DNA from 2 places in the Stenotrophomonas sp. YJH_SMC_43 genome. Region 1 is predicted to be linked to the other one. Evidence: predicted binding sites of a transcription regulator. Region 1 holds the regulator's gene; the other holds the start of a gene.
The links. The regulator FliA, encoded in region 1, starts transcription of late flagellar genes. The targets are predictions, from matches to a motif close to TAAAGTTTNNCNNNCNNNGGCCGATAA.

Region 1 (15,840 bases):
CCAGGTCGGCTCATGGTCCGGTTGCGATATGCTGGCCGGGGCCGGGGCGACGCTGTCCGGCGTTGGAAGCACGACGGCCGGAGCGATCGCTTCGCCCAGCAGTTCGTCCAGATAGTCGTCCAGTACGCCGGTGCTGTTCATGCGGCCTGCTCCAGGGCGCGGGCATCCTCACCGAGGATCCAGTTCAGTGCGCGGCGATAGGCGGCCAGGCCGCGGCCCGGGTACTCCTCACCAACGCTGGGCAGGGTCAGGCCTGCGGCATTGCTGATGCGGGTGTCGATCGGAATGGCGTCTTCCCAAACGCGGGTGCCGTGACGATCCTGCATCGTGCGCAGCGATTCGTTGCCGGCGCGGGTGCGGCGGTCGAACAGGGTGGGCAGAATCGAGATCGGCAGCGGGCGGCGGCGCGAGCGCTCGACCATCTCGCCGGTGCGGACCATCCCCTCCAGGCCATGCAGAGCCAGCGGCTCGGCCTGGGTGGGAATGATCAGGCGGTCGGCCGCGGCCAGTGCGTTGATCATCAACAGACCGAGGGTGGGTGCGCAGTCCAGCAGGATGTAGTCGTGCTGCCCCTGATGGCGGGCAAGCGCGTTCTGTAGGGCCAGGCCGAGGCCGGGCTGGTTGGCGCTGCGGCGTTCCAATGTGGCCAGCGCGGATTGTGCACAGACATAGTCCAGGCCGTGGATGCTGCTGGCATGGCACAGGCTGGAAAGATCGGCCGGCGGTGCGCCGAACAGTTCCAGCACGCCGGCCGGCGGCGGATCGACCGGCACGCCGAAGGCGCGGCTGAGCGAGGCGTGCGGATCGAGGTCGATCAGCAGCACGCGATGGCCAAGCGCGGCCAGGCCACGGCCGAGGGCGAGGGTGGTGGTGGTCTTGCCGACTCCGCCCTTCTGGTTGGCGACTGCCCAGATGCGCATCGGTTTACTCCTTCATTGCCGGGGGAACGGCGGCGCCGACGCGGCTGCCAGCCGGCACCGGCGGCAACTTCACCGGTGCGATGGGGGAGGTGGGGGCGGTAGCCGGAGTTGCCGCGGCTTGCTCGGTGTCGGTGCTTTGGGTGGCACCGGTGGCTGCGTTCAGGCGCTGGCCGAGCGGGTCCACCGAATGCGAGGTGTCGGCCAGGATGATGACCATCACCCGACGGTTGCGGTTGCGGCCCTGCGCGCTGTCGTTCTCTTCGCGCGGGCGGAACTGGCCGTAGCCGACCATCGCCAGCCGCGACGGTTGCACGCCCTGGTCGGCGAACAGGTGCACCACGCTGGCCGCGCGGCCGGCCGACAGTTCCCAGTTTGAAGGGAAGGTGGCGGTAGCAATCGGTACATTGTCGGTGTGCCCTTCCACGCGCACGCTGTTGGGCACGTCACGCAGCACCTCGGCCAGGCTGGCCAGGGTCTGCCGTGCATGCACGTCCAGCGCGGCCGAGCCGGTGGGGAACAGGATGTCGCTGTTGATCTCGACTTCGATCCACAGCTCGGTGCGGCGCACGCTGATCATGCCGCGGTCGATCAACGGCGCCAGTGCAGCGGTAAGGCGGTCGGCGATGCTGTTGAGCTGGCGCTCGGCGCGCGCGATCTGCTCCTGGTTGTGCACCGACACCGGCATGCGCATCTGCGAGGCCATCGATGGCAGCAGGGTCGGGTCGTGCGACGGTGCAGGCGCTGAGGGTCCGATCTTGGTGCCGGACTTGATCACCGAGGGGCTGTCCCAGCCGCCCCCCTGCACCTGTTTGTTACCCACCTGCACCGGATTGATGGTGCGCGGTGCGCCGCCGAAGGCATCGGTCAGCGCGTCGGCCATGATCCGATACTTGCCCTCGTTGACCGAGGAAATCGCGTACATGACCACGAAAAAGGCGAGCAGCAGCGTCATCAGGTCGGCATAGGGAATCGCCCATGCTTCGTGGTTGGCGTGCTCTTCGTGGTGCTTGCGGCGGGCCATGTCAGTGCAGGAAGCCGGAAAGGTTGGTTTCGATGTTGCGCGGGTTCTCGCCCTGGGCGATCGAAATCAGGCCTTCGATGACCATTTCGCGATCGCGGGTGTTGTGCGAGATCACACTCTTGAGCTTGGCGGCCACCGGCAGGAACAGCAGGTTGGCCGAGGCGATGCCGTAGATGGTGGCGGTGAACGCGGCAGCGATGCCGTGGCCCAGCTTGCTCGGGTCGGCCAGGTTCTTCATCACCGCGATCAGGCCGAGCACGGCGCCGATGATGCCCAGCGTGGGCGCGTAGATGCCCATCGCCTCGAATACCTTGGCACCGGCCTGGTCCTGGTGTTCCTGGCTGCCCAGTTCGATTTCCAGCATGTGCCGCATCGATTCGGGCTCGACGCCGTCCACCAGCAGCTGCAGGCCCTTGCGCAGGAACGGGTCCTGCTGCGCTTCCACCTGCGATTCAAGGCCCAGCAGGCCCTGGCGACGGGCGATGTTGCTCCACTCGACGATTTGCTGGATCAGTTCGCGGCGATCGCTGTGCGGCGGGCGCACGACCCAGCGCACGATCTTGAACGCATGCTTGAACACCGCCGGCGAGGTATGCAGCAGGATCGCGGCGACGGTGCCGACGATGACGATCACGAACGCCGCAGGCGACCACAACGACGCCAGGCCGGCGCCCTTGAGGATGCTGCCACCGACCAGCGAGGCCAGGGCGAGAAAGAGTCCAATGAGGCTGAGTCTATCCATGGTTCCGGTATCGGCGTGTATGAATGGGACTTGAGACACCGGTAGATCGCGTACAGACGGTAGTCACAGTTTTCGGGTCGCCGGGCGACGCCCGGCGGGGGTCATCGCAGTCCGTCCACGTCCAGGATCAAGGCCATGCGACCATCGCCGATCAAGGTTGCACCTGCATAACCACGCAGGCCGCGCAGGGCTTTCGGCAGCGGCTTGATGACCACTTCCTCGCGCCCGCGCACCTGGTCCACGACCAGCCCGAAGCGCGCTTCGCCGGCCTGCAGCACCACGATGGTCAGCAGGGGCGAGGCGGCCGGCGTCACATCCAGCCACTGGCGGAGATCGACCAGCGGCAGGGTGTGCGAGCGGCGGTCGAGCACGGCACGGCCATCGAACCAGCCCAGCGACGTGCGCGGTGCGTGCAGCACTTCCATCACGCGCGCCAGCGGCAGCGCGTAGACGTCCTCACCGGCCTGCACCAGCAGGGTCGGCAGGATCGCCAGGGTCAGCGGCACGCGGATCAGGAAGCGGCTGCCACGGCCCAGCTCCGACTGGATCTGGATCTGGCCGCTCAGTTCGCGGATGCGTGACTGCACCACGTCCATGCCCACGCCGCGGCCGGAGATGTCGGTGACCTGCTGCTTGGTCGAGAAGCCGGGCAGGAACACCAGGTGCAGGCATTCCTCGCTGCTCAGGCGCGCAGCGGCTTCCGGATCGATCAGGCCCTTCTCGCGTGCCTTGGCACGCAGCTTTTCGGGGTCGATGCCGGCGCCATCGTCCTGCACCTCGATGCTGACGTAGTCACCTTCCTGCTGCGCCGAAAGCCGCACGTGGCCCATCCGCGGCTTGCCCTGCGCCTCGCGCAGGTCGGGCATTTCCACGCCATGGTCGATGGCGTTGCGGACCAGGTGCACCAGCGGGTCGGCCAGCGCTTCGACCAGGTTGCGGTCGAGCTCGGTCTCGGCGCCGATCAGTTCCAGGTCCACTTCCTTCTTCAGCGAGCGGGCGACGTCGCGGGCCACCTTGGGGAAGCGGGAGAAGACCTTGCCCACCGGCTGCATGCGGGTACGCATCACCGCCGACTGCAGGCGGGCCGTGGCGATGTCCAGTGTGGACACGGCGCGGTCCAATTCTTCATCGCGCAGGCGTGCACGCAGGGTCTTGAGCCGATTGCGTGACAGCACCAGTTCGCCGATCAGGTTGACGATCGCGTCCAGGCGCTTGGTGTCTACGCGTACGGTGTGTTCGGCCTCGGCCAACGGCTTGGCGGCCGGCTTTGCCACCGGTGCCGGTGCGGCGACCGGGCGCGGGGCTGCAACCGGCGCCGGTGCCACGGCGGCAACAGGCTTGGTGCCCGGTGCGGCGCCACCGTGCAGCTGGTCGAGCAGGGCTTCGAACTCGTCTTCGCTGATCAGTCCGTCGTCGGCTTTCTTCGCTGGTGCGACCGCGGTCGGCGCGTTGCCACCATGCAGCTGGTCGAGCAGGGCCTCGAATTCGTCGTCGGTGATCAGGTCGCTGCCACCCGCGGCGGGTGCTGCGGCGGCGGCGGGTGCCGCCACGGCACCGCCGTGCACGTCGAACTGGGCGATCAAGTCCGGCGGCGCATAGCCCGGCTCGGTGCCGGAGGAAACTGCATCCAGCATCGACTGCAGGTAGTCCAGCGATTGCTGGGCCGCGTCGAAGTGATGGGCCTGCAGCACCGCCTGGCCGGCACGCGCGGCGCCCAGCGCTTCTTCAGCGGCATGGCACAGCTCCACCATGGCGGTGACGCCGAGGAAGCCGGCGCCGCCCTTGAGCGTGTGATAGCCGCGGAACACCGCGTTGAGCTGATCGCTGTCCTGCGGTGCCTGCTCCAGCGACACCAGCTGTTCGCCGAGGCGATCCAGGATTTCCTGTGCCTCGATGATGAAATCGGCAGTGATGTCGTCGGATACCGCGCTCATGCTTACAGCCCCAGATCCGACAACAGGTCGTCGGCGTCGTTCTGCGAGACCGCGTGGCGGTCCAGTCCCTTCAGTGCCGGCCCGGCCAGTTCCGGGTCGGTGCGATGCTGTTCCGGTGGCAGGCCGAGTGCGCCGAAGCCTTCGTGCACGCGGCGGACGATGCCCACCACGCGACGGATGATCTGCCCGGTCAGGTCCTGGTAGCTCTGGGTCAGGGCGATCTCGGTCAGGTTGTGGCGGATGCGCTCGAGCTGCGCGTCCTGGCCCGGCTGCAGGCCTTCGGCGCGCAGCTGTTCGGTCAGGCTGCGGCATTCCTCGGCCAGGTCCAGGGTGCGGTGCGTGGCCTGCTCGGTCATCGCCACCACGTGGTCCAGGCGCGCGCAGGCATCGTCCAGTTCCCCGGCTTCGCTCGGCACGGTCGGCAGTTCACCCAGCGCCTGCCCCAGTTCGCGGGCCAGCCGCGAGAGCCCACTCATCATCGGCTGCGTGCGCAGCGCGACCAGTCCGTCGATGCGCTGCCGCCAGGCGGCTTCGTCACCGGACTCGAGTGCGTCCAGGGCCTCCTGCAGGCGCAGGGCGAGGGCGCTCTTGTCGACCGTGGTATCCATCAGGCGCTGGCCGCCAGGCGTTCGAAGATCTTGCCGAGCTTCTCTTCCAGCGTCTGCGCGGTGAACGGCTTGATGATGTAGCCGTTCACGCCGCTCTGGGCGGCTTCGATGATCTGTTCACGCTTGGCTTCTGCGGTGACCATCAGCACCGGCAGGGTCTTCAGCTTGGCATCGGCACGGATCGCCTTGAGCAGCTCGATGCCGGTCATCACCGGCATGTTCCAGTCGGTGACCACGAAATCGAACGGCTGGCTCTGCAGCAGCGACAGCGCGGCATGCCCGTCCTCGGCTTCGGCGGTATTGGTGAAGCCCAGATCGCCCAGCAGGTTCTTGACGATTCGACGCATGGTCGAGAAGTCGTCGACGATCAGGATGCGCATGTTCTTGTTCAAAGCAGAATTCCTTTGTTGTTCATTCCGGACGGCCGGGGGCAGCCGCCTCGGGGATGTTCATTCTTCGAGGCCGGCGTCGGCGGCCTCGAACAGCTTCAGCCGGCCACGCAGGCGCAGTACCGCCTGGCCGTGGATCTGGCAGACCCGCGACTCGCTCACGCCGAGCACCGCGCCGATCTCCTTCAGGTTCAGTTCCTGCTCGTAGTACAGCGAGAGCACCAGCTGTTCGCGCTCGGGCAGGTGGCCGATGGCCTTGCCCAGCTCGCGGCCGAACTCGCCGCGCTCCAGCACCTGCTGCGGGGTCGGGCCGCCCTGGGCCACGGTGTCCAGCTCGCCCTGGTCCTCGATGCGCGATTCAAGACTCAGCACCTGGCCACGGGCAGCGTCTTCCATCAGCCGCAGGTACTCGGGCAATGGCATCTCCATCGCGGCGGCCACTTCGGTGGCGCTGGCGGCACGGCCACTGCTCTGTTCCAGGCGGCGGATGGTGGCGGCGGCATCACGTGCACGGCGGTGCACCGAGCGCGGCACCCAGTCGCCACGGCGGATCTCATCGATCATCGAACCGCGGATGCGGATCGAGGCATAGGTCTCGAACGAAGCCCCCTGGTCGGCGTCATAGCTGCGCGAGGCTTCGATCAGTCCCATCATGCCGGCCTGGATCAGGTCGTCGACCTCGACGCTCGCCGGCAGGCGTGCGGCCAGGTGGTGGGCGATGCGCCGCACCAGGTCCGAATGCTGGGCGATGACCTCGTTGGCCGCCGTGCGCTGGACTTCCCGGTACTGGGCTGCGCCTTTCATGCGGCCACCCCGCGCTGCTTGAGAATACGCTCGAGGAAGAACTCAACGCCGCCGCGCGGTTCGGTCGGCGCCTGCCAGCGTGCGGTACGGCGGGCAATCTCGGTGATCGCCAACGCGGCCGGGCTGGACGGGTAGGCCTTTACCACTGGCTGCTGGCGCTGCACCGACAGGCGCAGCCAATCATCCTGCGGCACACAGCCCAGATAGTTCAGCGAGACATCGGCGAGGAATTTCTCGCAGACCCGGGTCAGCTTTTCGTACAGCACGCGGCCCTCGTTGGGGTCGCGCACCATGTTGGCCACCACCTGGATGCGGTCCACGCCGCGCTCGCGCGACAGCACCTTGATCAGCGCATAGGCGTCGGTGATCGAGGCCGGCTCGTCACAGACCACCACCACGGTGTCCTGCGCGGCCTGGCAGAAGGTCAGCACGCCATCGGTGATGCCGGCGGCGGTGTCCACCACCATGATGTCCAGTTCGCGTTCCAGTTCGGAGAACACGTTGACCAGGCCGACGTGCTCGGCCGGGGCCAGCTCAGCCATGTGCCGGCGCCCGGACGCGGCCGGGACCACCAGCACGCCGTTCGGGCCTTCGACGATCACATCGTCCAGCGAGCAGCGGCCGGCGACCAGGTCGGCCAGCGTGAAGGTGGGGTTCAGCCCCAGGATCACGTCGATGTTGGCCAGGCCGAGGTCGGCGTCCAGCAGCAGCGTGCGCTTGCCCATGCCGGCCAGTGCCACGGCCAGGTTGGCCGAGACATTGGTCTTGCCCACACCGCCCTTGCCGCCGGTGACGGCGATGGTGCGCACAGGGCCGAGCGGCTCGCTGCGGGTGGCCGACAGCGGGAAGGTCTTGGTCAGCTTGGCGTACTCACGCGACGGCATGGTTCAACTCCGGGTTGCAGGGCATATCGGCCGCTCGGCGCAAATCTTCAAGGCGAAGTACAAGATTGGCTGCACTGGCCCGGTGCAGGTCGTCCGGAACGTCCTGGCCATCGGTCACCCAGGTGATCGGCAGGGCGTGGTCCACGGCCACCGACAGGGCGTTGCCGAAGCGGCCGGTCTCGTCCAGCTTGCTCAGCACCAGGCCCTGCAGGTTGGCGGCGCCGAAGCGGCGGACCACCTCGTCCATGTCGCCGAAGCTGGTGTTGGCCGGAAGCACCAGCAGGGTGCGCACCTGGCGGGCGGCGCGCAGCCACTGCAGCTGGGCGGCCAGTGCGCGGTCGCGCGGGCCCAGGCCGGCGGTGTCGATCAGTACCAGCTTGTAGTCCTTCAGGCGTTCCAGCAGCTGGTCCAGGTCGGTGCCGCTGTTGGCCTCGTGCACGGCGATGCCGAGCTGGCGGCCGTAGCCGTACAGCTGCTCGCGGGCGCCGATGCGGGTGGTATCGGTGGTCACCAGGGCGACGTCACGCGGGGCGTGCTTCTCGGCGAAGCGCGAGGCCAGCTTGGCGATGGTGGTGGTCTTGCCGGCGCCGGTCGGGCCGACGAGGGCAATCACGCCGCCTTCCTCCAGCGGGTCGACCGGGGCGATCGGCAGCTTGCGCGAGATCAGCCCCAGCATCAGGCCACGGCCACGGTGGGCTTCGGTCTCCAGCGGGATCTGCATGGCCACGTCGCGGGCCAGGCCGGCGTCGAAACCGTACTCGTCCATCAGGTCCAGCGCGGTGGCGCGCACCGGGCAGCCACGCAGGCGCTCGTCGGTGAAGCGGTTCATCTCGCGCTCGATCACCTGGCGCATGCCGGCCACTTCCTGGCGCAGCTGGCGGATCTCGGCGTCGTCCTGGGCGACCACGGTCAGCACCGGGGCCGGGGCGAGGGTGGGCTCCGGCGAGGTTTCGATGACGGCGTCGGCCACTGCCGGTTCGCTGGCGGCGATCTCCGGCTGTGCTTCGGTCGGAGCCGCGCCCGGCAGCGGCGGCGGCTGCACGGCGGGGGCCGCGCTTTCGTGATGCATCTCGTGCGGCGGGTCGACCTGGAAGCGGGCACGGTTGGCTGGCGCGCTGGCGGCCGGTGCCGATGCCGGTGCAACGATGGCCTCGGCGAACGGGGCGAAGATCTGTTCGGGCAGCGCCGGTTCGTTGACGGCAGCGCGGGCCAGGGTCGCGGCGAAGCCGGTGCTGCCGCGGGTCGGCACGATCTCGTCGGCGCTGTCCAGGGTACGGCCGGTGGCACCGACCGCGGCGCGGGCGAGGGCGGCCACGGCCGAGGTGGTCGCGGCAACCGGTTCCGGAGCGGGGGTGTTGCTGCGACGGCGGGTGACTGCGGCAATGACGGCATCGGCGGCGGTGCGCGGCTTGGGTGCCGGCGGCGGTGCCACGTCACGGCGCGAGGCTTCCAGTGCACGCTGCACGGCGCTCTCGTCATAGTTCGCGGCGGCGACGATCTCGATGCCTTCCTCGATCCGGCGGTTGGACAGGATCACGGCGTCAGGACCATGTTCCTTGCGCACCAGGTTCATGGCCGAGCGCATGTCGGCGGCGACGAATCGTTTGATTTTCATGCTGTGGTCACGGGACGAAGACGGCGGGGTGGCGGTCGGAGAACTCGGGTGGTCGGTGGTCTGCACGGTGCGGGTTCCCCTTGGTGTCTATCTGTTGCGTTGGTTTGAAAGTGGTGTCTGTTTTCTGGCGCATCGGTGGGCGGCGTCAGCTGATCGTTCCGACCAGCTTCAGTCGCTTGTCCTCCGGCACCTCGCTGTAGGCCAGGACCGACAGCGACGGGACGCTGTGGCGGACCAGGCGCGCCAGCGCGGCGCGCACCGGGCCCGGTACCAGCACGACCGCCGGCTCGTTTCGCGCTTCCTGCTTGCTGACACATTCGGCCAGGCTCTGGTGCAGTCGCTCTGCGAGTCCGGGTTCCAGCGCGGCGCCGTTGCCCTGCGTGGACTCCTGCAAGACACGTTCCAATTGCGGGTTGAGGGTGAACACCGGCAGCTCCGCCGACATTCCGGCGATCTCCTGCACGATGAAGCGGCCCAGTGCGGTGCGCACCGCGGCGGTCAGCACGGCCGGGTCCTGGCTGCTGGGCGCATGTTCGACCAGTGCCTCGGCGATCTTGCGCAGCTGGCGGATCGGAATGCGCTCGACCAGCAGGTTCTGCAGCACGCGCACCACCGCCGACAGCGGCAGCGCCTTCGGCGTCAGATCTTCGACGAGCTTGGGCGCGCTCTTGGCCAGGTTGGCCAGCAGGTGCTGCACTTCCTCATGGCCGAGCAGCTCGGGTGCGTGTTCGCGGATCAGGTGCGACAGATGGGTGGCGACCACGGTGGCCGGGTCGACCACCGTGTAGCCCAGCGTTTCGGCCTGGGCGCGCTGGTGCGGCTGGATCCAGGTGGCATCCAGGCCGAACGCGGGATCCTTGCCGGCAATGCCCTCCAGTGCGCCGAGCGCGCTGCCCGGGTCCAGGGCCAGTTCCCGGTCGGGGTGGATCTCGGCGGTGGCCACCGGCACGCCGTGCACCAGCACGCGATAGCCGTTGGCCGGCAGTTCCAGGTTGTCGCGGATGTGCACCGACGGGATCAGGAAGCCGACGTCCTGGGTCAGCTTGCGGCGCACGCCCTTGATGCGCGCCATCAGTTCGCCGCCCTGGTTGGCGTCCACCAGCGGGATCAACCGATAGCCGACCTCCAGGCCCAGTGGATCGACCGGGCGCAGCTCGTCCCAGCTCAGTTCGGCGGTGGGCGCCGGTGCGGCCGGGCGACCCAGTGCGTTGAGCGCGGCGGCGTCATTGCCTGCGGCTGCCGGGTCGGTGGCCGCGGCCTTGCCCTTGCGGTAGACCTTCCAGGCGATGAAGCCGAGGATCGCGGACAGCGTCAGGAAAGCGACGTTGGGCATGCCCGGCACCAGGCCGACCACGCCGATGATGCCGGCGGTGATCGCCAGCGCGCGGTACTGGCCGAACACCTGGCCGGTCATGGCCTGGGCCATGTCCTGCGAGCGCGAGGCGCGGGTGACCAGCATCGCCACCGCGCTGGAGACCAGCAGCGCCGGCAGCTGCGCCACCAGGCCGTCACCGATGGAGAGCAGGGTGTAGGTGGCGGCGGCGTCGCCGAACGGCATGCCATGCTGGAGCACGCCTACGGCCAGGCCGCCAAGCATGTTGATGAACAGGATCAGGATGCCGGCGATGGCGTCGCCGCGGATGAACTTGCTGGCGCCGTCCATTGCGCCGTAGAAGTCGGCTTCCTCGCGGACTTCTTCACGGCGCAGCTTGGCTTCTTCACGCGTCAGCAAACCGGCGTTGAGGTCGGCGTCGATCGCCATCTGCTTGCCGGGCATCGCGTCCAGGATGAAGCGCGCGGTCACTTCCGAGACGCGGCCGGCGCCCTTGGTGATCACCACGAAGTTGATGATGGTGAGGATCGCGAACACCACGATGCCGACCGCGTAGTTGCCGCCGATCACGAATTCGCCGAAGGCGGCGATCACCTTGCCGGCCGCATCGTGGCCGTTCTGGCCGTTGAGCAGGATGACGCGGGTGGAGGCTACGTTCAGCGCCAGCCGCAGCATGGTGGTGATCAGCAGCACGATCGGGAAGATGGTGAAGTCCAGCGGGCGCTTCACGTAGACCACCGCCAGCAGCACCATCAGCGAGATGGCGATGTTGAAGGTGAACAGCGCATCAAGCACCGGTGCGGCCAGCGGGACCACAACCATGGCCAGCAGGGCCAGCACGATCAGCGGCGCGCCAAGGCCCTGGCGGATCATTTCCAGAGCGCGGCGGGTGTTGAAACCGGTGGAGGGCTGGGCGCTCACGGGCGGCCTCCCTTGCCGAATTCATCCACCTGGATGTGCGGGGCGTCCGGCATCGGGCCAGTGCGCCAGGCGCGCAGCTGGTAGACGTAGGACAGGACCTGGGCGACGGCCGAATACAGTCTCACGGGGATTTCCTTTCCGAGTTGGCCTTCCCGATACAAGGCGCGTGCCAAAGGCGGGGCAGAGACGATCGCCACCTTGTTGCCGTCGGCCACTTCACGGATGCGCAGGGCGGTCTCGTCCACGCCCAGCGCAACCACGGTCGGGGCGTTCATGGCACCACCTTCGTACTTCAGGGCCACCGCGTAGTGGGTGGGGTTGACCACCACCACGTCGGCGGTGGGTACCGCCTCCATCATCCGGCGGTTGGCCATCTGCTGCTGCAGCTGGCGGATGCGGCCCTTCACCTCGGGGCTGCCCTCGCTTTCCTTCATTTCCCGGCGCAGCTCTTCACGGGTCATCTTCAGCTTGCGCATCCAGTTCCAGCGCTGGTACGGCGCGTCGATGGCGGCCAGCACCAGCATCGCACCGGCGGTGGCCAGCAGCAGGCGCAGGGTGAAGCCGAGGCCGTCGGTGATGGCCGTCTCCAGCGGGTGGTGGATCAGCCCGCGCAGGGTGTCGAAACCGGTCCAGACCACCAGCCCGGCGGCGACACCGACGAAGGCCACGCGCAGCAGCGATTTGGTGAACTCGGCGATGGCCTCCGGGCCATACAGGCGCTTGAGCCCGCTCATCGGGTTCATGCGGTTGATGTCGGGCAGCAACGCCTTCTGCGACCAGCGCAGGCCACCCATCACCAGAGGTGCGACGAAACTGGCCAGCAGGCAGACCAGCACCAGCGGCGCGATCACCAGCATGAACTGCAGCAGCAGGTCGCCGAAGTGGCCGAACAGTTCCTTCGGGTTCTGCCGCAGGCTCTGTTCCGGGCTGAGCGCCTGCTTCATCCAGGCCGTGGCGCCGCGGCCGATCGAGCCGCTCATGGCCATCACCGCCAGTACGCCGGCACCGAACACGGCGGCGGTGCCGAGTTCGCGCGAGCGCGGCAGGTTGCCCTGTTCACGGGCGTCGCGCAGGCGTTTTTCGGTGGGTTGTTCGGTCTTTTCGCCGGCGGATTCGTTCTCGGACATCACGGGCACTGCGGCAGGAGTTGCCGGGGTGGGTGCAAGAACTGTTCCGTGATGGGGTGTTGCCTATCCACGCACGGCGTGGACCTATTTGTAGAGCCGAGCCCATGCTCGGCTATGTTTGGATCGGGCGCGAAGAGCAGCCGAGCGCAGGCTCGGCTCTACAGGGGAGCGTTGTCGCTGGGCGGTGGGCTCTGCGCCAGCTCCACCCGCGGCCGGGGCAGGTCGTGCAGCTGCATGAAGCGCGCCGCATCGACCGGGCGGCCGAGCAGGTAGCCCTGCAGGTAATCGCATCCCAGCCGCTCCAGGTAGGCGCGCTGGGCAGCGGTTTCCACGCCTTCGGCGACGATGTCCATGTCCAGCGCATGGCCCAGCGCCACGATGGCCGAGACGATCACCACATCCTCGGCGCTGTGCTCCAGATCGCGCACGAAGGCATGGTCGATCTTGATCTCGGTAGCCGGCAGCCGCTTCAGGTACAGCAGGCTGGAGTAGCCGGTGCCGAAGTCATCGATGGAGATGCCCACGCCCAGCGCCGAGAGCGCCTGCAGCAGGCGCAGGCTGGTATCGGTATCGCGCATCACCGTGCTTTCGGTGATCTCCAGCACCAGGTGGCGCGGGGCAATGTCGTAGCGTTCGATCACTTCGCGCACATCCTGCAGCAGGTGCGGCGAACTGAACTGCACCGGCGACAGGTTCACCGACATCGACCAGCCTTCGTGACCGGCGTCATGCCAGCGGCGCAGCTGCAGGCAGGCCTGGTCCAGCGCCCAGCGCCCGATGTCGTTGATCGCGCCGCTGCGCTCGGCCAGCCGGATGAAGCGGTCCGGCGGGATCAGGCCATGCTCCGGATGGCGCCAGCGGATCAACGCTTCGGCACCGGCTACCTTCTGCGTGGCTACCTGTATCTTCGGCTGGTAGTGCAGGAACAGCTGCTCGCTGCCAATGGCCCGGCGCAGGTCGGCCAGCAGCCGGAATTGTTGCTCGGCGCTGTCATTCATCCAGTCGGCGAACAGCACGAAGGCGTTGCGTCCGGACTCCTTGGCCTGGTACATCGCCGCATCGGCGAAGGCCATCAGCTGGCGCTCGCTGGCGGCGTGGTCCGGGCAGATCGCCACGCCGATGCTGGCGGTCACCTGCAGTTCGTTGTCGGCCAGCAACGGCCCGCTGCCGACCGCCTGCAGGATGCGCCGGGCCAGGGTCGGCAGGTCTTCATCGTGCTCGATGCGCACCACCAATACGAATTCGTCCCCGCCCAGACGGGCCAGCATGTCGTGGGGGCGCAGCAGCTGGCGGGTGCGCTCGGCCACTGCCACCAGCAGCGCGTCGCCGGCCTGATGGCCATAGGCATCGTTGACCTGCTTGAAGCCATCCAGGTCCATGAACATCACCGCGAAACGGCTGCCGCCCTGTTCGGCCTCGGCCAGAGCCTGCACGATGCGACGCTGCAGCAGCAGGCGGTTGGGCAAGCGGGTGAGTGGGTCGTGCAGTGCGGCCTGGGTCAGTTCCTGCTGCGCGTCGGTCAGCGAGGTGCTCAACAGGGAATTGCGCAGGCGCAGCAGCTGCGCCTCCACCCGCTGGTCCAGCCAGGACACCACCAGCACCACGGCCAGGATCGACACAGTGAGCATCACCACCAGCATGGCCAGCCATTCGCTCTGCAGGCCATCGCCCACCGCCGCACCGCAGATGCTGCCTTCCGGGAACCGCGCGGCGGCCATGCCGGTGTAGTGCATGCCGACAATGGCCAGCCCGAGCAGGCCGGCAGCGGCCAGCCGGTCGCCGACACGGGTGCGCTGCGCACGCAGGCGGAATGCAACGTACAGGGCCGTCCACGAAGCAGCGACCGCCACCATCAGCGAAAACAGCAGCCAGCCCGGGTCGTAGTCGATGCCCGGCTGCATGCGCATTGCGGCCATGCCAACGTAATGCATGCCGGCGATACCGGTACCCATCAAGAGTGCGCCGCCAGCCAGGCGCGGATGCGGCAGGGTGCGCAGCGAGACCAGCCACAGTGCGAACACTGACGAGGCGATGGCCAGGGCCAGGGAGAGCAGGGTGATGGGCAGGTCGTAGCCGAGCGGAATGGGCAGGTCGAAGGCGAGCATGCCGATGAAATGCATCGACCAGATGCCCAGGCCCATGGCGAAGCCACCACCGAGGCGCCACCACCACGCCGCGCCCTTGCCGGGGGCGGTGACCGTGCGCCCGGCCATTGCCAGCGCAGTGTACGAAGCCATCACGGCAACCAGCAGCGAGATCGCCACCAGCCACGGGTTGTACGTGCCTACCAGCATTCGTCAGTCTCCCGGACCTGCCTGTCGACGGAAACCACGGTGGGGCATGCATGAGGCAGGCCGACGCAGGGCGGCGGCCACGTGCGGCATCCCCCCGGTTGCCGCGCATTCACTCTAACGCGCGGACCCGGGGGAAGGGCAAGCAGTAAAACGTGAAATTGCGCCCCTGTAGAGCCGAGCCCATGCTCGGCTGCCGCTCCTGCCGAAGACAGCCGAGCATGGGCTCGGCTCTACAGAAACAAAGGCATGGCAAGCAGTAAAACGTGATGATCAGTTCAGTGTGTGACCGCGTCCGCAGCCTGGATGGCGGCGTCGAACAGGCGCTGTACCGGCGGACCCATTTCCCCGGCCAGCAACGCCAGCAGGAACAGGCCCAGCAGCAGCGAGACCGGCAGGCCCAGCTGGATCGGGTTCAGCGCCGGGGCGGCCCGGGCCAGCACGCCGAACGCCAGATTCACTGCCAGCATCGCCACGGTCAGCGGGATCGCCAGGGTCAATGCGCCGCGCAGTACGGTCAGCAGGAAGGTCGGGGCGATGCTGAAGAAGGCGTGCGGGTCGGGCAGCGGCGCGCCGATCGGCAGCGCCCGGTAGCTGTCCACCACCAGTGAGATCAGCGCCAGGTGCCCGTTGGCGGTGAAGAACAGCAGGCCGAACAGCAGATAGAACCACTGGCCGATCACGCCCGAGGTGCCGCCACGCAGTGGGTCACTCATCTGCGCGAAGGCCAGGCCGGTGCCCTGGGCAATCAGTTCGCCGGCCATCGCCCCGGCCTCGAACACCAGCCGTAGCAGGAAGCCGATGGACACGCCGATGGCCAGTTCGCGGGCGATGGTCAGGACCGTGGCGGCATCGAAGCCCGTCCAGTCCGGTACTGGCGGCAGCAGCGGCGCCAGCGCGATGGCCAGGGTCCCGGCCAGCACGACGCGCACCCGCGCGGGAACGGCACGGGTGCCGACCATCGGCATGGCCATGGCCACGGCACCGATGCGCAGCATGGTCCACAGCACGGTGCCGATCATGCCGAAGGCCTGCAGGCCGTCGGCTGCCATCTGGGTGGCGGCGTCCATCGAAGCGCGTGTCCTAGCCGATCAGGTGTGGAATGCGCTGGAACAGCAGCGTGGTGAACTCCACCAGGTGGCCGATCAGCAGGCTGCCCAGCGCGAACAGCACCGCGGTCAGCGCCGCCGCCTTGGCAACGAAGGCGATGGTCGGTTCGTTGAGCTGGGTCGCGGCCTGCACCACGCCCAC
Region 2 (15,840 bases), on a different contig from region 1:
CCTGCGGGCCTATGCCGAGGCCGGTGCCGATGTGCTGTATGCGCCTGGCATCAGCACGCGCGAGCAGATCAGCGCGGTGGTTGCCGCTGCAGGGTCAAAACCGGTGAACCTGCTGGTTGGTGGACCGACACCGCTGAGCCTGCAGGACATCGCAGCACTTGGCGTTCGCCGGGTCAGCCTGGGCGGTGCGCTTGCGCGTGCGGCATGGGGTGGGCTGATACAGGCCACACAGCCGATCGTGCAGGAGGGGCGTTTCGATGGGCTGCAGCAGGCGGCTTCCGGGGCCGCGTTGAACGCGTTGTTCCGCTAACGGACAGCCGGCAGATCCATGCCATGCGTAGATGGATGCGCCGGAGCGTACCGACGCCCAGCAATCGCGCTACAGCGTTTCCACTCCACCCTTGGGCAGCGTCACGCCAGGCTCCAGCGCTGGCAGCAGTTGCCAGAGCAGCTCAGGGTTGTCGAGCAACCCGGCGCCATCCAGATAGCTCCATTGCGCGGCGCCGACGCGGCGCACGGCGACCATGAACGAGGTGCTGCGGATCGGGGATTCACGTACGCGCAGCAACGAGTAGCGCGGGACGAAGCAGACCTCCTCGTCACCGGCGGCATAGGTACGGGTCGGTACCCCAGCTTCGTCGCTGATGATGGTGACGCCGGCCTCGTGCAGCGCCTTGACCGTGTCGCGGGTTGATCGGGCGTATACCTCATCACCGCCGGCCAGGCGTTTCAGGCTGGGATGCGTGCGGGCGATGATCAGCTCGGCATCGCCGCGGGCGAACGCGGCCAGCATCCCCTGCACGTCCTGGCGCAGGGCAGCCGATTCGGATGGGGTGAGCTCGCCGGCTACGGCCGTCGGCGCCATCGTGGCCAGCAGCAGGAACAGCAGGGGAGCAAGCAGGCGTCGGTGCATCGTCGGGGACCTCCACGGGATGCGGCGCACTATACGGTGAACGCAAAAACAGCGTCCCATCGGTGGCGTTGGTGATCCGGGAATCATTACTTACCATTGGTAGGTAATGATTCCTGGAGATTCACCCATGCACAGTCTCATCGTCACCACCCACCCGGAAACCGGATCGCTTACCCATGCCATCGCCCAGCGCATCGGCGACGCCATCCGGGCCGTCGGCGCCGGCAACACCGTAACCCACGCCGACCTGGTCGCCGAAGGCTTCGATCCGCGCTTCAACCGCGATGACCAGGCTCTGTTCCGCGGGACCGGCCCGGTTCCCCCCGATGTGGCGGCCGAGCATGCGCGGCTGGACGCCATCGATACGCTGGTGCTGGTCTACCCGCTGTACTGGTGGTCGTTCCCTGCCTTGCTGAAGGGATGGATCGATCGCGTGTTCACCCAGGGCTGGGCGTACCAGGACGGTGCCGATGGCAAGGTGCAGAAGAAGCTGCAGCGCCTGCGCGTGCATCTGGTCGGCGTTGGCGGTGCGGGCGCGGAAATGATCGAACGGCGCGGCTATGGCACGGCGATGAAGACCCAGATCGACATGGGCATCTTCGACTACTGTGGCGCGCGCGTGCTGTCGTCCGAACTGCTGCTCGACGCCGACAGCGGTGCCGCGCAGGCGCATCTGCAGACCGCCATGGAAATCGGCCGTAAAATCGGTACTCCGATGAGTTGATCACCGTGTTCCGCCGATGCCTGCCAACGCCGCTCCCACGCGCCGCCGATTGACCCGCGAGCAACGCGCCCGCCAGTTGCTGGACGTGGCCTGGGCGCTGGTTGGCGAAGAGGGCACCGACGCGTTGACGCTGGGACGGCTGGCCGAGGCGGCGGGCGTGACCAAGCCGGTGGCCTACGATCACTTCGTGACCCGCAACGGCCTGCTGGCCGCGCTCTACGATGACTATGACGGGCGGCAGACGGTGGTCTTCCACGAGCGTATCGGCCGCGCCCGGGCGCAGCTGGCCGACCGTGCGGCAGCCATCGCCTCCGGCTACATCGACTGCATCCTCAGCCAGGGCAGTGAAGTGCAGGGCATCCTCGCCGCGCTGGTGGGCGCGCCGGAACTGCACGAGGTGCGGCGGCGTTACCAGCAGGACTTCATCGACAACTGCGACGCCTGGCTGGGCCCGTTCGCCAGCGACGGCTCGGTGCCGCTGGCGGGACGCTGGGCGATCCTGGGTGCGGCTGAAACCCTGTCCGAGGGTGTGGCCGCGGGCGCGCTGGACAAGACCGACGCCGAGGCCGAGCTGCAGCGGCTGATCGTGGCGACGGTCAAGCGTCGCTGAGCTGCTTCGAAGGTCAGGCCCCGGCGGTACTGCCGACCAGCGTGGCGAATCCTGCCGCCAGCTGATCGCGCGCCCATGCGTCGCGCGCGTCGCGGCTCTCAGAACCCAATACCACGGTGATCAGGCGTATAGGCTCGTCCCGCCCGTGTACCACCCGGCATGCGGTGGCGGCCAGGCAGAAGCCTGCGGCCTGGGTGTAGCCGGTCTTCAAGCCATCCACGCCGTCATCGCCAAGCAGGGCGTTCTGGTTGTTGCGGCTGAAGCTGCCGTGCGCGAACGCGCGCTGCGCGGTGACCGCCAGGATCTGCGGATGATCGTTCAACAGGCACGCGGCCAGCACCGCCATGTCGCGCGCGCTGGACGCATGATGCGGCGTGGTGATGCCGGAGACGCTGGCGAACCAGGTGCTGCGCAGGCCGAGCTGGCGCGCGTGCCGGTTCATGCGCTCCAGGAACGCAGGCTGCGATCCGTCCAGGTGGCGCGCGACCGCCAGCGCCGCGTCATTGCCGGAGACGATCATCAAGCCTTCCAGCAGGCGCGCGAGAGTGACCGTTTCGCCGGGCACCAGGCCCATGCGCGTTTCATCGTCGGCGACCGCATGCACGTCGTCGGCGGCGATGGTGACTTCGTCCTCCCACGAGCGCCCGCGCTCCTCGACACACTCGTAAGCCGCGTAGGCGGTCATCAGCTTGGTCAGCGAGGCCGGTTGCCTGGCGATGTCCGCGTTGTGCTGGTGAATCACTGCGAAGGTTGCCGCATCGAGGGTGATGGACGACAGCGGTGCACGCGCAGGAGCAGGAAGCGGCATGGAAACGACGATGACAGTGGGGGCCCTGGAGGATAGTGTGCGGCGGCTGCACGAAGCTGAAATATTGCAACGATATAACGTAGCATAATTGCGGGCCGCCGATGGCCCGACGGGACATCCGATGACTGCACGCATTCCACGCCGCTGGCTTCATTCTTCGTTGCTGCTCGCGCTGGCCGCACTTGGCGGCTGCCAGCCCAACCTGCGCACCGAGGCTGTTTCCTCCGCCGAAGCCGGTCCGCTCAATGTGATCGTGATGATCAACGACGGTGCCGGCTGGGGTACCTGGGACGCGGCGGCCTACTGGCAGTATGGCCGCCGCGAAGGCGCACCCTATGCGGATTTCCCGCTGCGCCTGGCGGTAACCACCTTCCCGTTGAATGCCAGCAGCCAGCCGACCCGCGACAACGCACAGACGCTTGGCTACGACCCGGGCAAGGCCTGGGATGACACGCCGGTTCCTGCGCAGGACCTGCCGTTTGCCGGCTACCAGTACCTGGCCGCGGTGGCTACCGACAGTGCGGCGGCGGGCACCGCGTTGTCCTCGGGCATCAAGACCTACAACAACGCCATCAACTACAACAACGATGGCCAGCCGGTCGAGTTCAATACGCTGCGCGCCAAGCGCCTGGGCATGGCGACCGGTGTAGTGACTTCGGTACCGTTCGCGCACGCCACACCGGCCGCATTCGCAGCGCAGAACGAATCGCGTAGCAGCTATCACGCCATTGCGCACCAGATGCTGGCGCAGGGCCACATGGACCTGGTGATGGGCACCGGAGGCCCGGGCTACAGCGTCGACGGCCGCGCCTGCAACAAAGGCACGGACGCCGCAAACGCAGAGGGCTGCGCGAATCCATGGGAGTGGGTGTCGCAGCAGGATTGGCAGCAGCTGGAAGCGGGCAGCACCATCGCCGGCAATCCGGCGGGACCGTGGCGCCTGATCCGCAGCAAGGAAGCGTTCGCCGCACTGGCGCAGGGACGGTTGCCGGCCGACAGGCCGCTGATCGGTGTACCGCGCGTGGCCAACACCCTGCAGCAGGCGCGCCGCCTGCAGGTGCTGGGCAAGGATGCAGCCACGCCTTCGGGAGTGAGGAAGATCGACAGCGTGCCCGATCTGGCGACCATGACCCGCGGCGCGCTGCAGTTCCTGCAGCAGCGCTCGTCCAAGGGGCTGTACCTGATGGTGGAAGGTGGCGCCACCGACTGGGCCGCACACACCAGTGCCTGCGGCACCGAATGGCATTACGGCCAGTGCAGCGATCAGCCGCAGTATGGCCGGTTGATCGAAGAGACCATGGAGTTCAATAACGCGGTGACGGCGGTGGTCGACTGGATCGAGCGTAACGGTGGCTGGGAGCGCAACCTGCTGATCGTTACCACCGACCACGACAACAGCATGCCGATGGGCCCGGATGCACAGAACGTTGCCTTCTCTCCGGTACGCAACAACGGCCGCGGCCGCATGCCCGGGATCAGTTTCCGTCCCACCGGCAACCATTCCAATGCACTGGTGCCATTGTGGGCCAAGGGCGCGGGGTCGGAACTGCTGGGCAAGCGCGTGCGCGGCGTTGATGCCGGCTACCGTCAGCACGTGCGCTGGAACGACGGCAGTTACATCGACAACACCGACGTGGCTGCGGCGGTGCAGGAGGCGCTGCAGCGTCCACGGTAACGCCCGGTTGCACCCGGGCTGTTGTCGAGGCAGCCTGCGCACATGCAGTCGGATATCCGCATCGACGGTCGTGTCTTCGCCTACGTCTTCCCCTGTGCGTGGGAAGACTACGCGAAGATCGGTTTCTCACGTGATCCGCTCGGACGCATCAGCGCATTGCACCGGCGTTGGTTCGAGTTCTTCGACCTCGACGCCGGTGCACTGGTGGAAGCGGAAAGCGAGCGCGATGCGCGAGATCTGGAGCTGCAGCTGCGTTCGCCGTTCAAGGCGCACCGCGCGCCGGCGCCGATGACGGTCCAGGACAAGGCTGGAGGTCGCACCGAATGGGTACGTGGTGCCAACCAGGCCTTGTCGCGTGCAATTATCGCGTTGGGCAAACAAGGCTATCGCTGCTATCCACTGAAGGCGTGGCTGCGGGCCGCCCTGTGCCTGCGCATGGACCAGCTGCACGACTGGGCTGCGGTGCAACTTCCGGAGGAGGAAGGCCTGCGGCTGCCCAGTGGCCCCGGCGAGCGCGCGCTGCGTGACACCCTCGACGGTTGTGGGGCATTGGATATCGATCCGATCCCGTGGCTGCCTGAACACGTCCAACGCTGGTACGCAGGGTGAGGAGCGTTCAACGGGTTCTCGGCGGCTGAACAGGCGCAGCCGGTTGCTGCGCGCACTGCGGGGCAGGTGTGGAAGGGCTGGCCAGCTGGCGTGCCAGCTCGGTGCTGGCCACGTGGCCCTGCAGGAACAACAAGCCGCCGAAGATGTTCATGAGCGTGCCTCCACTTGAGTGGATTGCACGATACGGGCAGCATGGGCGGGCAAAAAGCGACATTTCCGCAAGCGTGCCTTGAGAGGAATTCAAGCCTGATGTCCCGCCCACCGCTCCATGCCCTGCAGGGTTTCGTGGCCGCCGCCCGGCTCGGCAACCTGTCGCGCGCGGCGGCGTCGATGAACCTGACCGTCAGCGCGCTCAGCCATCAGATGCGGCAGCTGGAAGAACGGCTCGGGCAGCCGCTGCTGATCCGCCAGCCGCGTGGTGTCACCCTCACCCTGGAGGGCCAGCGCCTGCTCGACCAGGTGGGTCCGCATCTGGATGCGATCAACGAAGCCTTCCAGCCCTATGCCGCACGTGCCGAGCACGTGCTGACGATCAGCGCAGTACCGTCGATGGCGTCGGCCTGGCTGGTGCCGCGCCTGGGTCACTTCGTGGCAGAGCACCCACAGATCGAGATCAACCTGCAGTCGAGTGAACGCCTGATTGATTTCGAGCGGCAGCGCCAGTTCGACGCCGCGCTGCGGCTGGGCAGCGGGCAATGGCCAGGTCTGGTGGTGGAGCCGCTGTTCGACGAATGGCTGCTGCCAATGGCGAGCCCGGCGCTGATCGAACGCATGGGAGGCGTCGACCGTGTGCCGTTGACCCAGTGGCCGCTGCTGGGTGATCCGGACGGGGCATGGGGCGCCTGGTTCGCGTTGAGCGGGCAGAGCCCGCCGTCGCGCTTCGTGGCGGTGCTGGATGATTCGGAGGCGCACCATCGCGCCGCTCTGGATGGCGTGGGCGTGGCCCTCGGGCGGGTGACGCGGGCGCGGCTGCTGCTGGATTCGGGCCAGTTGGTCGCGCTGTCCAGCCAGCGCCTGAAGACCGACTGGCCACATTGGCTGGTGTACCCGCAGCGCTCGGCCAGCCATCGTGGCTTCCTCGCGTTCCGCGACTGGCTGCACGCGCAGGCCGCCGAGCACGTGCGGCACATGGCAGACGCGCATCTGTAGCGTGGCGCGGTGCTCGATCTTGCATCTGTAGAGTCGAACCATGCTCGACTGGTCTTTCGAAGAAGCAGTCGAGCATGGCCCGACTCTACAGTCACCGCACCAGCGTGACTGCCTGCCCGGCACGCGCGAACGCTTCGCCCAGCAAGGGACCGGTCTTGATCGCTTCCACCTCGTCGAACAGCGTCTGCAGTGCCTCGGCTGGGCGCGACGCTGGCGCCGCCACGGCCTGCTGGATCGCGGTGAAACGGTCGGCCAGCACGCGATGGCCGGGATGCGCCTGTGCCCAGGCCACCAGCGGCTGGCGCACGCCGGCGGCGGCATCCAGACGCTGCTGATCGAACAGGGTGATGGCCGCCGCCGAGGTCTCCGCCCGCTCGATCGTGGCGTTGCGCAGTTCACGGCTCAGGAACAGGTCATAGGCCGCGCCACGCCCCACCGCGATGCGCAGCCCTTCGCGGTCGAGGTCGGCCACCTGCTGCGCAGGGCTGTCCTCGCGAACCAGATAGGTGCCTTCGATCTCCACGTACGGGGCACTGAAGGCGATGCGGTCGGTGCGTGCCGGATCGATGGCCAGGAAAGCCAGGTCCCAGCCGTCTTCGCCCGCTGCGGCAACCACCGAGGCTGCGGCATCGTGGCAGGTGAAGCGTGCCTGCACCCCCATCCGTTGCGCCAATGCGGTAGCCAGTTCCAGCGAGGGGCCGCGCGGTGAGCGCGCATCGCCCTGTGCCAGCACCGGGTTGCCCAGGTTGATCGCCACGCGCAGGAAACCGTGCGGTGCCAGCGTACTTCGATGGTCGGCCAAGGACATGCAGGACTCCACGGGGCAGGGGAGACCCAGCATGCCAACAACGGTGTCCGCGTAGCGTGGACTCAGCCGTGCGCGGCGAAAGTGCCGTGGAAGCCCAGTGGCACCGCATACGGCAGCCAGGCCTGTGCCAGCGGGCCGTCATCCACATGGCGCGCATCCAGCACCGCCAGGCCACTGCGCTTGTTGACCGGGTCAAGCAGGGTGCCGATCAGCCAGCCATCGTCAGCTTCGCGGCTGCCCGGGCGCGGTACGAACACATGCTCTTCGGCCATGATGTCCGGCCCGTAGTTCCACCGCTGGCGGCGCCCGCGATCGATGTCGAACGCAGCCACGGCGTTGAAGTACGGTGCGGTGGTCGGGCCGTCGATGGTCGGCGCATACAGCCGTGCGCCACGTGTGTTCGTCGAGCGCGGGTCGAACAACGGGAACTCCACCGCGCTGATGCCCAACGTCTCCCAGCGGGCCTGTCCACGACGCAGGTCCAGATGCAGCTCGACCAGGCTGGCGCCACTGTTGGCCGCATGTGCACCGTCACCGGCCATCGCTTCCTTCATCGGCGAGCGCGCCTCGTTGATGTCGTCATGGCGTACTGCGCGCAGCACGATGCCGCCATCGCGGGTGAACGCGTCGCCGAAGTGATAGATCGCCGCGAACGGGGCCTCGAACCATTGCGCCTTGTCCGGCGCATCCTTGGCGACCACCGCGATACGCACAGGACGCTGCGGTGCGAACTGCATGCGCTCGAAGAAGCTGCCACCTGCGCCGGTGAAATCGAACGGCATCATGACGAACACCAGGTGCTGGTCGGTCATCGCGAAGGCATGCAGGTAGCCATGCTCGGGTGTTTCGATCACATTGGCGCTGCGCAGCTGGCCGTCCGCACCGATGTGCCAGACCAGCAGGCCATGGCCCCCCATCAGGCTGATCGAGCCGAAGTTCCAGAGGCTGCCGTCGCGATCGGTCAGCGGGTGCGCCGAGAACGGCAGCGCGGCCAGGTCCGGGCGCCAGGTGACCGGGCCGAGCGTCTGCAGCGAATCGGGGTCCACTTCGAACGCAGAACCGGATTCGCACAGCGCGAACAGGCGGCCATTGATCATCGTCACCGAGGTGTTGGCCACGTTGGCATCATCGTTGTTGCGTACCGCCAGCGCACCGGGAACGCTGGTGCCGGCAGCCGGATACTGGAAGCGGCCGGCCTTCTGTTCACGGGTGAATTTCGGCGTGGCGACCATGCGCCCGTGATGGGTCAGGCTGCCATCACCATTGAAACGCCAGCCATGCACCATGCCGTCGCCGTCGAACCAGTGGTCGTAGCGGAAGCCATCGCGCTCGGTCCACGCCGGGCCGTTGCGGTACAGCGTACCGGCCAGGCCTGACGGCAGCTTTCCCTGCAGCTGCACGGTGGCCGGGCCGAGGCTTTCGCTGCCGACGCTGCGCCAGCCGAGCAGCCAGGGGTGTTCCTGCATACCCTGCGCGAACCGCGCCGGGTCGCCGGCGAAGGCGGGAGCGCTGCGCAGCGCGGTGGCGCCCAGGGCCAGGCAGGCACTGCTGCTGAGCAAGGTACGAAGGAAGCGGCGACGGTCCATGGTGGCCTCGGGTCTGGATGCGGAATCAGCGCAGGGTGATGTCGATGGCGGCGCCAGCGGCTGGCACGTTGACGCGTGCTTCGTCGAAGGTCGGCTTGCGCATCACCTGCGGGTTGTTGCTGAAGCCGTAGCCTTCCACCGGCATGCCGACCAGGTTGGTGTCGAGCTTGCCGTTGTCGTTCTCGTCGTGGGTGAGCAGCACGGCATAGCTGCCGGCCGGTATACCCTTGAACGTGAAGTGAGCGCTGTCGCCGCTGGGCGCCGCCTGCTGGGCCTGCACCGGCTTGGCCTTGCCGTCCCAGGCGGCAGCGCTGTCGACCAGCGCAACGCGCAGGGTGCCGCTCTGCGCGTGGACGTCGTGCACGGTCACGGCCAGGTCGGCGGCGTGGGCACTGGCGGCCAGGGCCAGTGCAGTCAGGGCGGTGCTGAGCAGGGCGGTGCGGATCATGGCAGTGGCTCCGGAAGTGTGTGTGGCGGTGTGGCGCCAGTCTGGGTGGCGCGGTGCACGGGGTTCAGGGCCAGTGGTCATCGATTCGACGTGCCAGAAGTCACTTTCTGCGCTGGACCCATTGCCGCCGGCGTGTGCGGCGGTCAGCATCTGGCCATGCCCAGCCTGTTCCGCCATCTCTTGCGTCCTCTCAGCCTTGCCGGCCTGGTTACCGTGCTGGCGGTGGGCCTGTCGTTCGCTGTACAGCGCAACGGTGCCGGGCTGAGCCTGCTGCTGCTTGCCGTGTTCCTGTTGCTGTTCGTGGTGCACGGCTGGGCGTCGATGCCATCCCGCGTGCGCGCCGTCGCTGCGGTGTTGCAGGCGCTGCTGGCGGTTGCGCTGGTTGCGCTGCAGCCGCGTACCGGAACTGCTCCGGTGCTGCTGGTGGTGCTGGTCGCACAGCTGGCCGAGCACTGGCCGCCGCGCTTCGTGCTGGGCGTTGCGCTGCTGGCCAACCTGGCGGTGTATGCCGCGCTGCGCCACAGCGGCTTCAGCCAGCCGCTGCTGGTCGTGCTGCTCTATGGCGGCTTCCAGGCCTTCGCCGCACTGACCGCCCACTATGCCCGCAGCACGGCGCTGGCCCGCGATGACCTGGCCCGGGTCAACGCCGACCTGCTGGCTACCCGCGCGCTGCTGGCCGACAGCGCACGCGATGCCGAGCGCCTGCGCCTGGCGCGTGAGCTGCACGATGTGGCTGGGCACAAGCTCACCGCGATGCGGCTCAACCTGCGCGCCCTGGCCGCTGACCCAGCACTGGCCGGCCGCGAGGGACTGGTGCTGGTGGAACGGTTGTCCGGCGAGTTGCTGGCCGACATCCGCCAGGTGGTGCAATCGATGCGCGATGATCGCGGCCTCGATCTGGCCACCGCACTGCATGCGCTGGCCGCACCCTTCCCACGACCAAAGCTGCAGCTGCAGATCGGCGACGGGGTGCGCGTGGCTGACCCGTTGATGGCCGAGACCGTGCTGCGGCTGGTGCAGGAAGCCCTGACCAACGCCGCCCGCCACGGCAATGCAGACACCGTCTGGCTGACGATCAGTGAAGAGGATTCCCGGTTGCGTATCGATATCCGCGATGACGGCCAGCGCGCCGAACGCATCCGCGAGGGCAATGGCATCGCCGGCATGCGCGAGCGCCTGGCGGCCGTACAGGGGCGTTTGGAGCTGGCGCGAACCGCACAGGGCGGCATGCACCTGACCGCATGGTTGCCGGCATGAGTGGCGCCGCGATCCGCGTTGCCCTGGCCGATGACCAGGCGCTGGTGCGTGCGGGTCTGCGCGCGCTGCTGCAGGGCCTGGGGGTAGACGTGGTGCTGGAGGCCGAAGAGGGCCAGGCGCTGCTGGACGCGTTGGCTGCCCAGCGCGTGGATGTGGTGCTCAGTGACATCCGCATGCCCGGGATGGACGGCATCGAGGCACTGCGCCAGCTGCGCGCGCGCGGTGATGCCACGCCGTGCCTGCTGCTGACCACCTTCGATGAAAGTGATCTGCTGCTGCGTGCCAGCGAGGCCGGCGCACAGGGCTTCCTGCTCAAGGACGCCGTGCCCGCAGACCTGCGTGAAGCGATCGAGCGCGTCGCCGCGGGTGAAACCCTGCTGTTGCCGGTCAGCACCGAGCCGGTGCGCGCCCGTTACCGCTTCCACGACGAAGCACCGCCCACCGATACCTTCGGGGAACGCGAAGTGGCGATCCTGCGCCTGCTGGCCGGGGGATACAGCAACAAGGAAATCGCGCGCAGCCTGTTCCTGGCCGAAGGCACGGTGAAGAACTACGTGTCGGCCATACTCGACAAGCTGGGCACTCGCGATCGCACCCGTGCAGTGCTGAAGGCGATTACCCTGCGCATCATCTGAGTGGACCGAGCAAGGCGTGCCAGTGAACCCGATCCTGCATGTGGAAATCCCGGCCAGTGACCTGGACCGGGCCATCACGTTCTACCAGCGGTGGCTGCAGGTCGCGGTGGACGAACCTATCGTGCTGCACGACTGCCGGATGGCCTACCTGCCGTTCTCCGATGACGCCGCCGGTGCCAGCATTGCGCTGGTGCACGGCGCGGACTACCGGCCCTCCGAGCAGGGCGCCCGCATCTACATCGGCGTCGATGACCTGGATGCGAGCCTCGACCGTGCACTGCAATCGGGAGCTGAGCTGCGCTTCGGCCCGGCCGACGCGGGTGACTGGCGTGTGGCCGAGATCCGCGACAGCGAAGGCAACCGCATTGCGCTGCAGGCGCGCGCAGCTCTGTAGAGCCGAGCCCACGCTCGGCTGCTGTTGGCCCAGCCGCTCCAGCTCAGCCGAGCATGGGCTCGGCCCTACAAGGTCGCGGCGCGCGAGCGCTGCAGCCAGTCATTGATGGCCGGGTCCAGTCGCGGGTCGTCCGGCAGCTGCATGCCGAAGCGCTGCTGCAGCACGTCACGCACATCACCCACATCATGCAGCGGTCGCTTGTCCGGCGCCTGCCCGGGGCGGTACTCGGTGTAGTTGCCGCTGCCGATGGTACGGCGCCAGTCCGGTCCGGTCAGCGACACGCGTAGCTGGCCCGGGAAGCTGGAATCGGGGTGGGTGCATACGTACCAGTTGCCCACCACGTTGTCGATCGGTGCAGGCGCCTGCAGATCGAAGCGGTACATCGCCCGCCAGCCGTCGCTGGATTCGGCTGACAGCACGAAGTCGCCCTCGTCAGGCAGACGCTGCAGCAGGTAGCGCTCATGCGGCGTGGCCTGCGGCTGCGCATCGTGCAGCCGCAGCGGCACGGTCGGGGTCAGGCTGCCGAAACCGGCATCCACCAGCCAGTCGTCCCCATCCACATGCACGCGCAGCAGCAGATGGGTACGCGCGGTCAGTTCGCCGTCATGCGCTGCCAGCAGCACGCGCGCACTCAGCGGCTGCGCATCAAAGCCCAGTGCCTGCAGCAGGGCCAGCAGGCCGCCATTGAGTTCGAAGCAGTAACCACCGCGGCGGTCGTCAAGCAGCTTGCGTTGCACGCTGTCCAGGTCGATCGGCACCGCGTCGCGCAGCAGGCAGCTGAGGGTCTCGAAGGGCAGCAGTGCGTTGTGGCGCTGCTGCAGCAGGGTCAGGCCGGCCAGGGTCCGCGGTGGCGGCGCATCCAGCTGCAGGCGTTGCAGGTAGCGGGGGACATCGAGCGTCGTCATGGAGACACCGGGCGGGGAGGAACGTCCACTGTGCTCCCCCAACCGTGGTTGAGGTCAAGCGCGGTGCCCGTGTCATGCCCCCGTCGCTTGCACCCTGTACAAAGGCCGCGTCCACCCGCGACCGGGGGACCCGGACGAAGAAGGCGCTAAAGTTGCCCTGAATCCGGCCGATACAGGTGCGTCTTTCCGCCTGGAGTCTGTCATGTCGGCCGTTGTCCCCCACCTCCGGTCCCTGCGCACGCGCCTTGCCGCGTTGCACTCGGCGTCCCCCGGCCTGCTGCGCTGGCTGCAGCCGCATCGGCTCAGCGTGGCCAACAAGCTCAAGGCGACCCTGTGGGTCTGTGGCCTGGGCCTGGTCGCGATCGCCGCTGTCTACGCCTGGACCGGCCATGCCAACGCACTGGCTGCGCGCAGCCAGGCCAGCTACCAGCGCGGCAGCGATCTGGCAGCCAGCCTGTCCACGCGGGTGGCCGAAGCGCGTCGCCTGCAGACCCAGTATGCACGCAGTTTCGATGATGCCGACCGCGCGCAGCTGCTGGCCACGCAGAAGGCACTGCAGGTCGATCTGCAGGCGCTGCGCGCGACGCCGATGGATACTGGCCGGCGCAAGGCCCTGCAGGCGCTGACCGAAGCCGCCGACGCGTTCTCGCAGGGTGTGGCCGCCCTGTTCGAACGTGTCGACGAGATGGGTCGTGGTGATGCCGGCCTCGCCGCGCAGCTGCAGCAGGCCGCCGATACCCTGCAGGTACAGGTGGATGCGCTGCAGCGGCCGTCGTTGGCGTTGTCACTGCAGAAGATGCGAAGGCAGGAGGCACTGCTGCTGCTCGACGGTGACTCCACTCACGCCGACCGCGCCAGCGAGGAAAAGCTGCCGTTCGACCTCGCGCTGGCGGGCCTTCCCGCAGATGCGCAGGACACCCTGCGCACCGGGATGGATGCGTATCAGGCCGCATTGCTGGGGTATACCGCTGCCCGCGTCGGCCTGGATGTGGAAGCGCAGTCGCTGCTGGATACCGCCGCGGGCGTAGCACCGGCGCTGGCCGCCTTCCAGCAGGCGCAGGTGGCGGCGCTGGCCACGGCGCAGGCGCGCCAGCAGGCCGGCGCACGCACGATGAGCGTGCTGTTCGCACTGACCCTGCTGCTGGTGGCCGGCGTGCTGATCACCAGCCTGATGCTGGTGCTCCGTGCGGTGCGCCAGCCGATCCAGGACACCCTGCGTTTCGCCAGCGATATCGCTGACGACCGCCTCGACACCACCCTGCGCGTCTACAACGCCAATGATGAGATCGGCCAGCTGGCCCAGCGCCTGGTCGACATGCAGCAGCGCCTGCGTGCGCGCATCGAGACCGAGCGTGCCGTGGCGCGCGGCAATACCCGGGTGCGCCAGGCATTGGACAGCGCGCAGACCGGGCTGATGGTGATTGATGCGGAAGGGCAGGTCGCCTACGCCAATCCGGCGCTGCTGGAGCAGCTTGACCTCCAGGTTGAAGATCTGGTGGCGAGCGATGCGGTGCGCCTGCATCCGGCACTGGCCAGCCTGGCCGGTGTGCGCCAGCGCGAGGAGCGCGAGATCGGCCATGCAGGGGTGCGCTACCAGCTGATTGCCAACGCCATCATCGACGAAGGTCACTTCCTTGGTGTGGCGGTGGAGTGGCGCAGCCGTGCGCTGGAAACCCTGTTGGAAACCGAAGTGGCCGCACTGGTCGACGCCGCCGCGCACGGCGACCTGCACGGGCGCATCGCGCTGGAGGGAAAGCAGGGCTTTGTGCGTACGTTGTCGACCAGCATCAATCGCCTGTTGACCACCTTCGAGACCAACCTCGGCGATCTGCAGGCGCTTCTGGCCGCGCTGGCCCGCGGCGACCTCAGCGTGCGCATGGAAGGTGAGCTGCAAGGCGTGTTCGCACGCATGCGCGACGATGCCAACGCCACCGTCGCGCAACTGGGCCGCATCGTCACCCGCATCCAGCACGCCACGTCCAGCCTGGATGCCGGCGTTGGCGAGATCGTTGCCGGTCACCATGACCTGTCGCAGCGTACCGAACAGCAGGCGGCCAACCTGGAAGAGACGGCGGCGTCGATGCACGAGCTGACCGATACCGTTGGCCGCAATGCTGATGCCGCGGGCCGTGCCGACGTGCTGGTCAAGGGCGCGGCGGCAGTGGCCCAGCGCGGTGGCGAGGCCGTTGGCCAGGTGGTCGCGACCATGCAGGGCATCAGCGAGGCCTCGCGACGGATCGGCGACATCACCCAGCTGATCGATGGCATCGCTTTCCAGACCAACATTCTCGCGCTGAATGCTGCGGTGGAAGCCGCGCGCGCGGGCGAGCAGGGCCGCAGCTTCGCCGTGGTGGCCGCAGAAGTGCGCCTGCTGGCACAACGCAGCGCGGAGGCGGCCAAACAGATCAAGGGCCTGATCGAGGATTCGGTGGCGCGTGTGGGCCAGGGCAACCAGCAGGCCGAACAGGCCGGCACCACGATGGGCGAGATTGTCGGCAGCGTGCAGCAACTGGCGGATCTGCTGGCCGGTATCCGCAGCGCGTCGCAGGACCAGCATGCCGGCATCGCCCAGGTGAACCAGACCATCGTGCAGATGGAAGCCAGTACCCAGCGCAACGCCAGCCTGGTGGAAGAGGCGGGTGCTTCGACAGCGCAGATGCAGGCGCAGGTGCATGCGCTGGCGGAAGCGGTGGGCGCGTTCCGTCTGCAGTCGATGCCAGAGGCGCGCGCTGCGGCGGCCTAGCCTGCGGTTCCTTGTCGGCTGGCCGGGAATCAGCCGAGCGTCGGCTCGGCTCTACATCGGCTGCAGGCACACTGTAGAGCCGAGCCCATGCTCGGCTCAGGCCAATGCGCGCTGGCAGGAATCAATACACGTCGCGGCGGTAGCGGCCGTTCTCCAGCAGTGTTTCCACCGCCTCATCACCGAGTGCTTCACGCAGTACCTGGTCCACGCCTTCGGCCATGCCCTGCAGCGAACCGCACACGTGGATGACTGCACCACGCTGCATCCAGTTGCGCAGGGCATCGGCCGCCGCACGCAGGCGATCCTGTACATAGCCACCGTCGCCATCGCGCGAGAACGCCAGGTCCACCCGCGCGAGATGACCATTGGCCTGCCAGGCCTCGATCTCGTCGGCGAACAGGAAGTCATGCGCGCGCTGGCGTTCGCCGAACAGCAGCCAGTGCCCGTGCTCGCCTGCATGCGCGGCTTCGCGCAACAGGCTGCGCAGGCCCGCGATGCCGGTGCCGTTGCCGATCAGCACCATCGGTGCACCGGCGACGCGGTGGAACCCGGGATTGCGGTGCACGCGGGCGACGA

Region 2: a site for FliA is predicted at 12,669-12,695, ahead of AC5QAH_RS15090 (methyl-accepting chemotaxis protein). Genes of this name have one in related genera too.

What each region holds. Positions count from the first base shown of each region.
Region 1 covers NZ_JCAFVQ010000001.1:1,293,436-1,309,275, reverse strand. Annotated here, with positions in the region: gene AC5QAH_RS06145 (chemotaxis protein CheW) at 1-141, opposite strand, end outside; gene AC5QAH_RS06140 (ParA family protein) at 138-920, opposite strand; gene motD (flagellar motor protein MotD) at 925-1,941, opposite strand; gene AC5QAH_RS06130 (flagellar motor protein) at 1,943-2,683, opposite strand; gene AC5QAH_RS06125 (chemotaxis protein CheA) at 2,785-4,617, opposite strand; gene AC5QAH_RS06120 (protein phosphatase CheZ) at 4,620-5,225, opposite strand; gene cheY (chemotaxis response regulator CheY) at 5,225-5,617, opposite strand; gene AC5QAH_RS06110 (RNA polymerase sigma factor FliA) at 5,675-6,418, opposite strand; gene AC5QAH_RS06105 (MinD/ParA family ATP-binding protein) at 6,415-7,302, opposite strand; gene flhF (flagellar biosynthesis GTPase FlhF) at 7,289-8,917, opposite strand; gene flhA (flagellar biosynthesis protein FlhA) at 9,063-11,123, opposite strand; gene flhB (flagellar biosynthesis protein FlhB) at 11,168-12,298, opposite strand; gene AC5QAH_RS06085 (putative bifunctional diguanylate cyclase/phosphodiesterase) at 12,457-14,592, opposite strand; gene fliR (flagellar biosynthetic protein FliR) at 14,868-15,659, opposite strand; gene AC5QAH_RS06075 (flagellar biosynthetic protein FliQ) at 15,673-15,840, opposite strand, start outside.
Region 2 covers NZ_JCAFVQ010000003.1:639,668-655,507, reverse strand. Annotated here, with positions in the region: gene AC5QAH_RS15170 (isocitrate lyase/PEP mutase family protein) at 1-310, shown strand, start outside; gene AC5QAH_RS15165 (hypothetical protein) at 380-913, opposite strand; gene AC5QAH_RS15160 (NAD(P)H-dependent oxidoreductase) at 1,041-1,637, shown strand; gene AC5QAH_RS15155 (TetR/AcrR family transcriptional regulator) at 1,654-2,247, shown strand; gene AC5QAH_RS15150 (D-alanyl-D-alanine carboxypeptidase family protein) at 2,261-3,055, opposite strand; gene AC5QAH_RS15145 (alkaline phosphatase) at 3,177-4,730, shown strand; gene AC5QAH_RS15140 (GIY-YIG nuclease family protein) at 4,773-5,339, shown strand; gene AC5QAH_RS15135 (hypothetical protein) at 5,347-5,490, opposite strand; gene AC5QAH_RS15130 (LysR substrate-binding domain-containing protein) at 5,589-6,488, shown strand; gene AC5QAH_RS15125 (ABC transporter substrate-binding protein) at 6,580-7,296, opposite strand; gene AC5QAH_RS15120 (carotenoid oxygenase family protein) at 7,359-8,882, opposite strand; gene AC5QAH_RS15115 (DUF2141 domain-containing protein) at 8,908-9,330, opposite strand; gene AC5QAH_RS15110 (sensor histidine kinase) at 9,487-10,587, shown strand; gene AC5QAH_RS15105 (response regulator transcription factor) at 10,584-11,222, shown strand; gene AC5QAH_RS15100 (VOC family protein) at 11,245-11,616, shown strand; gene AC5QAH_RS15095 (arylamine N-acetyltransferase family protein) at 11,682-12,521, opposite strand; gene AC5QAH_RS15090 (methyl-accepting chemotaxis protein) at 12,724-15,264, shown strand; gene AC5QAH_RS15085 (PepSY domain-containing protein) at 15,386-15,840, opposite strand, start outside.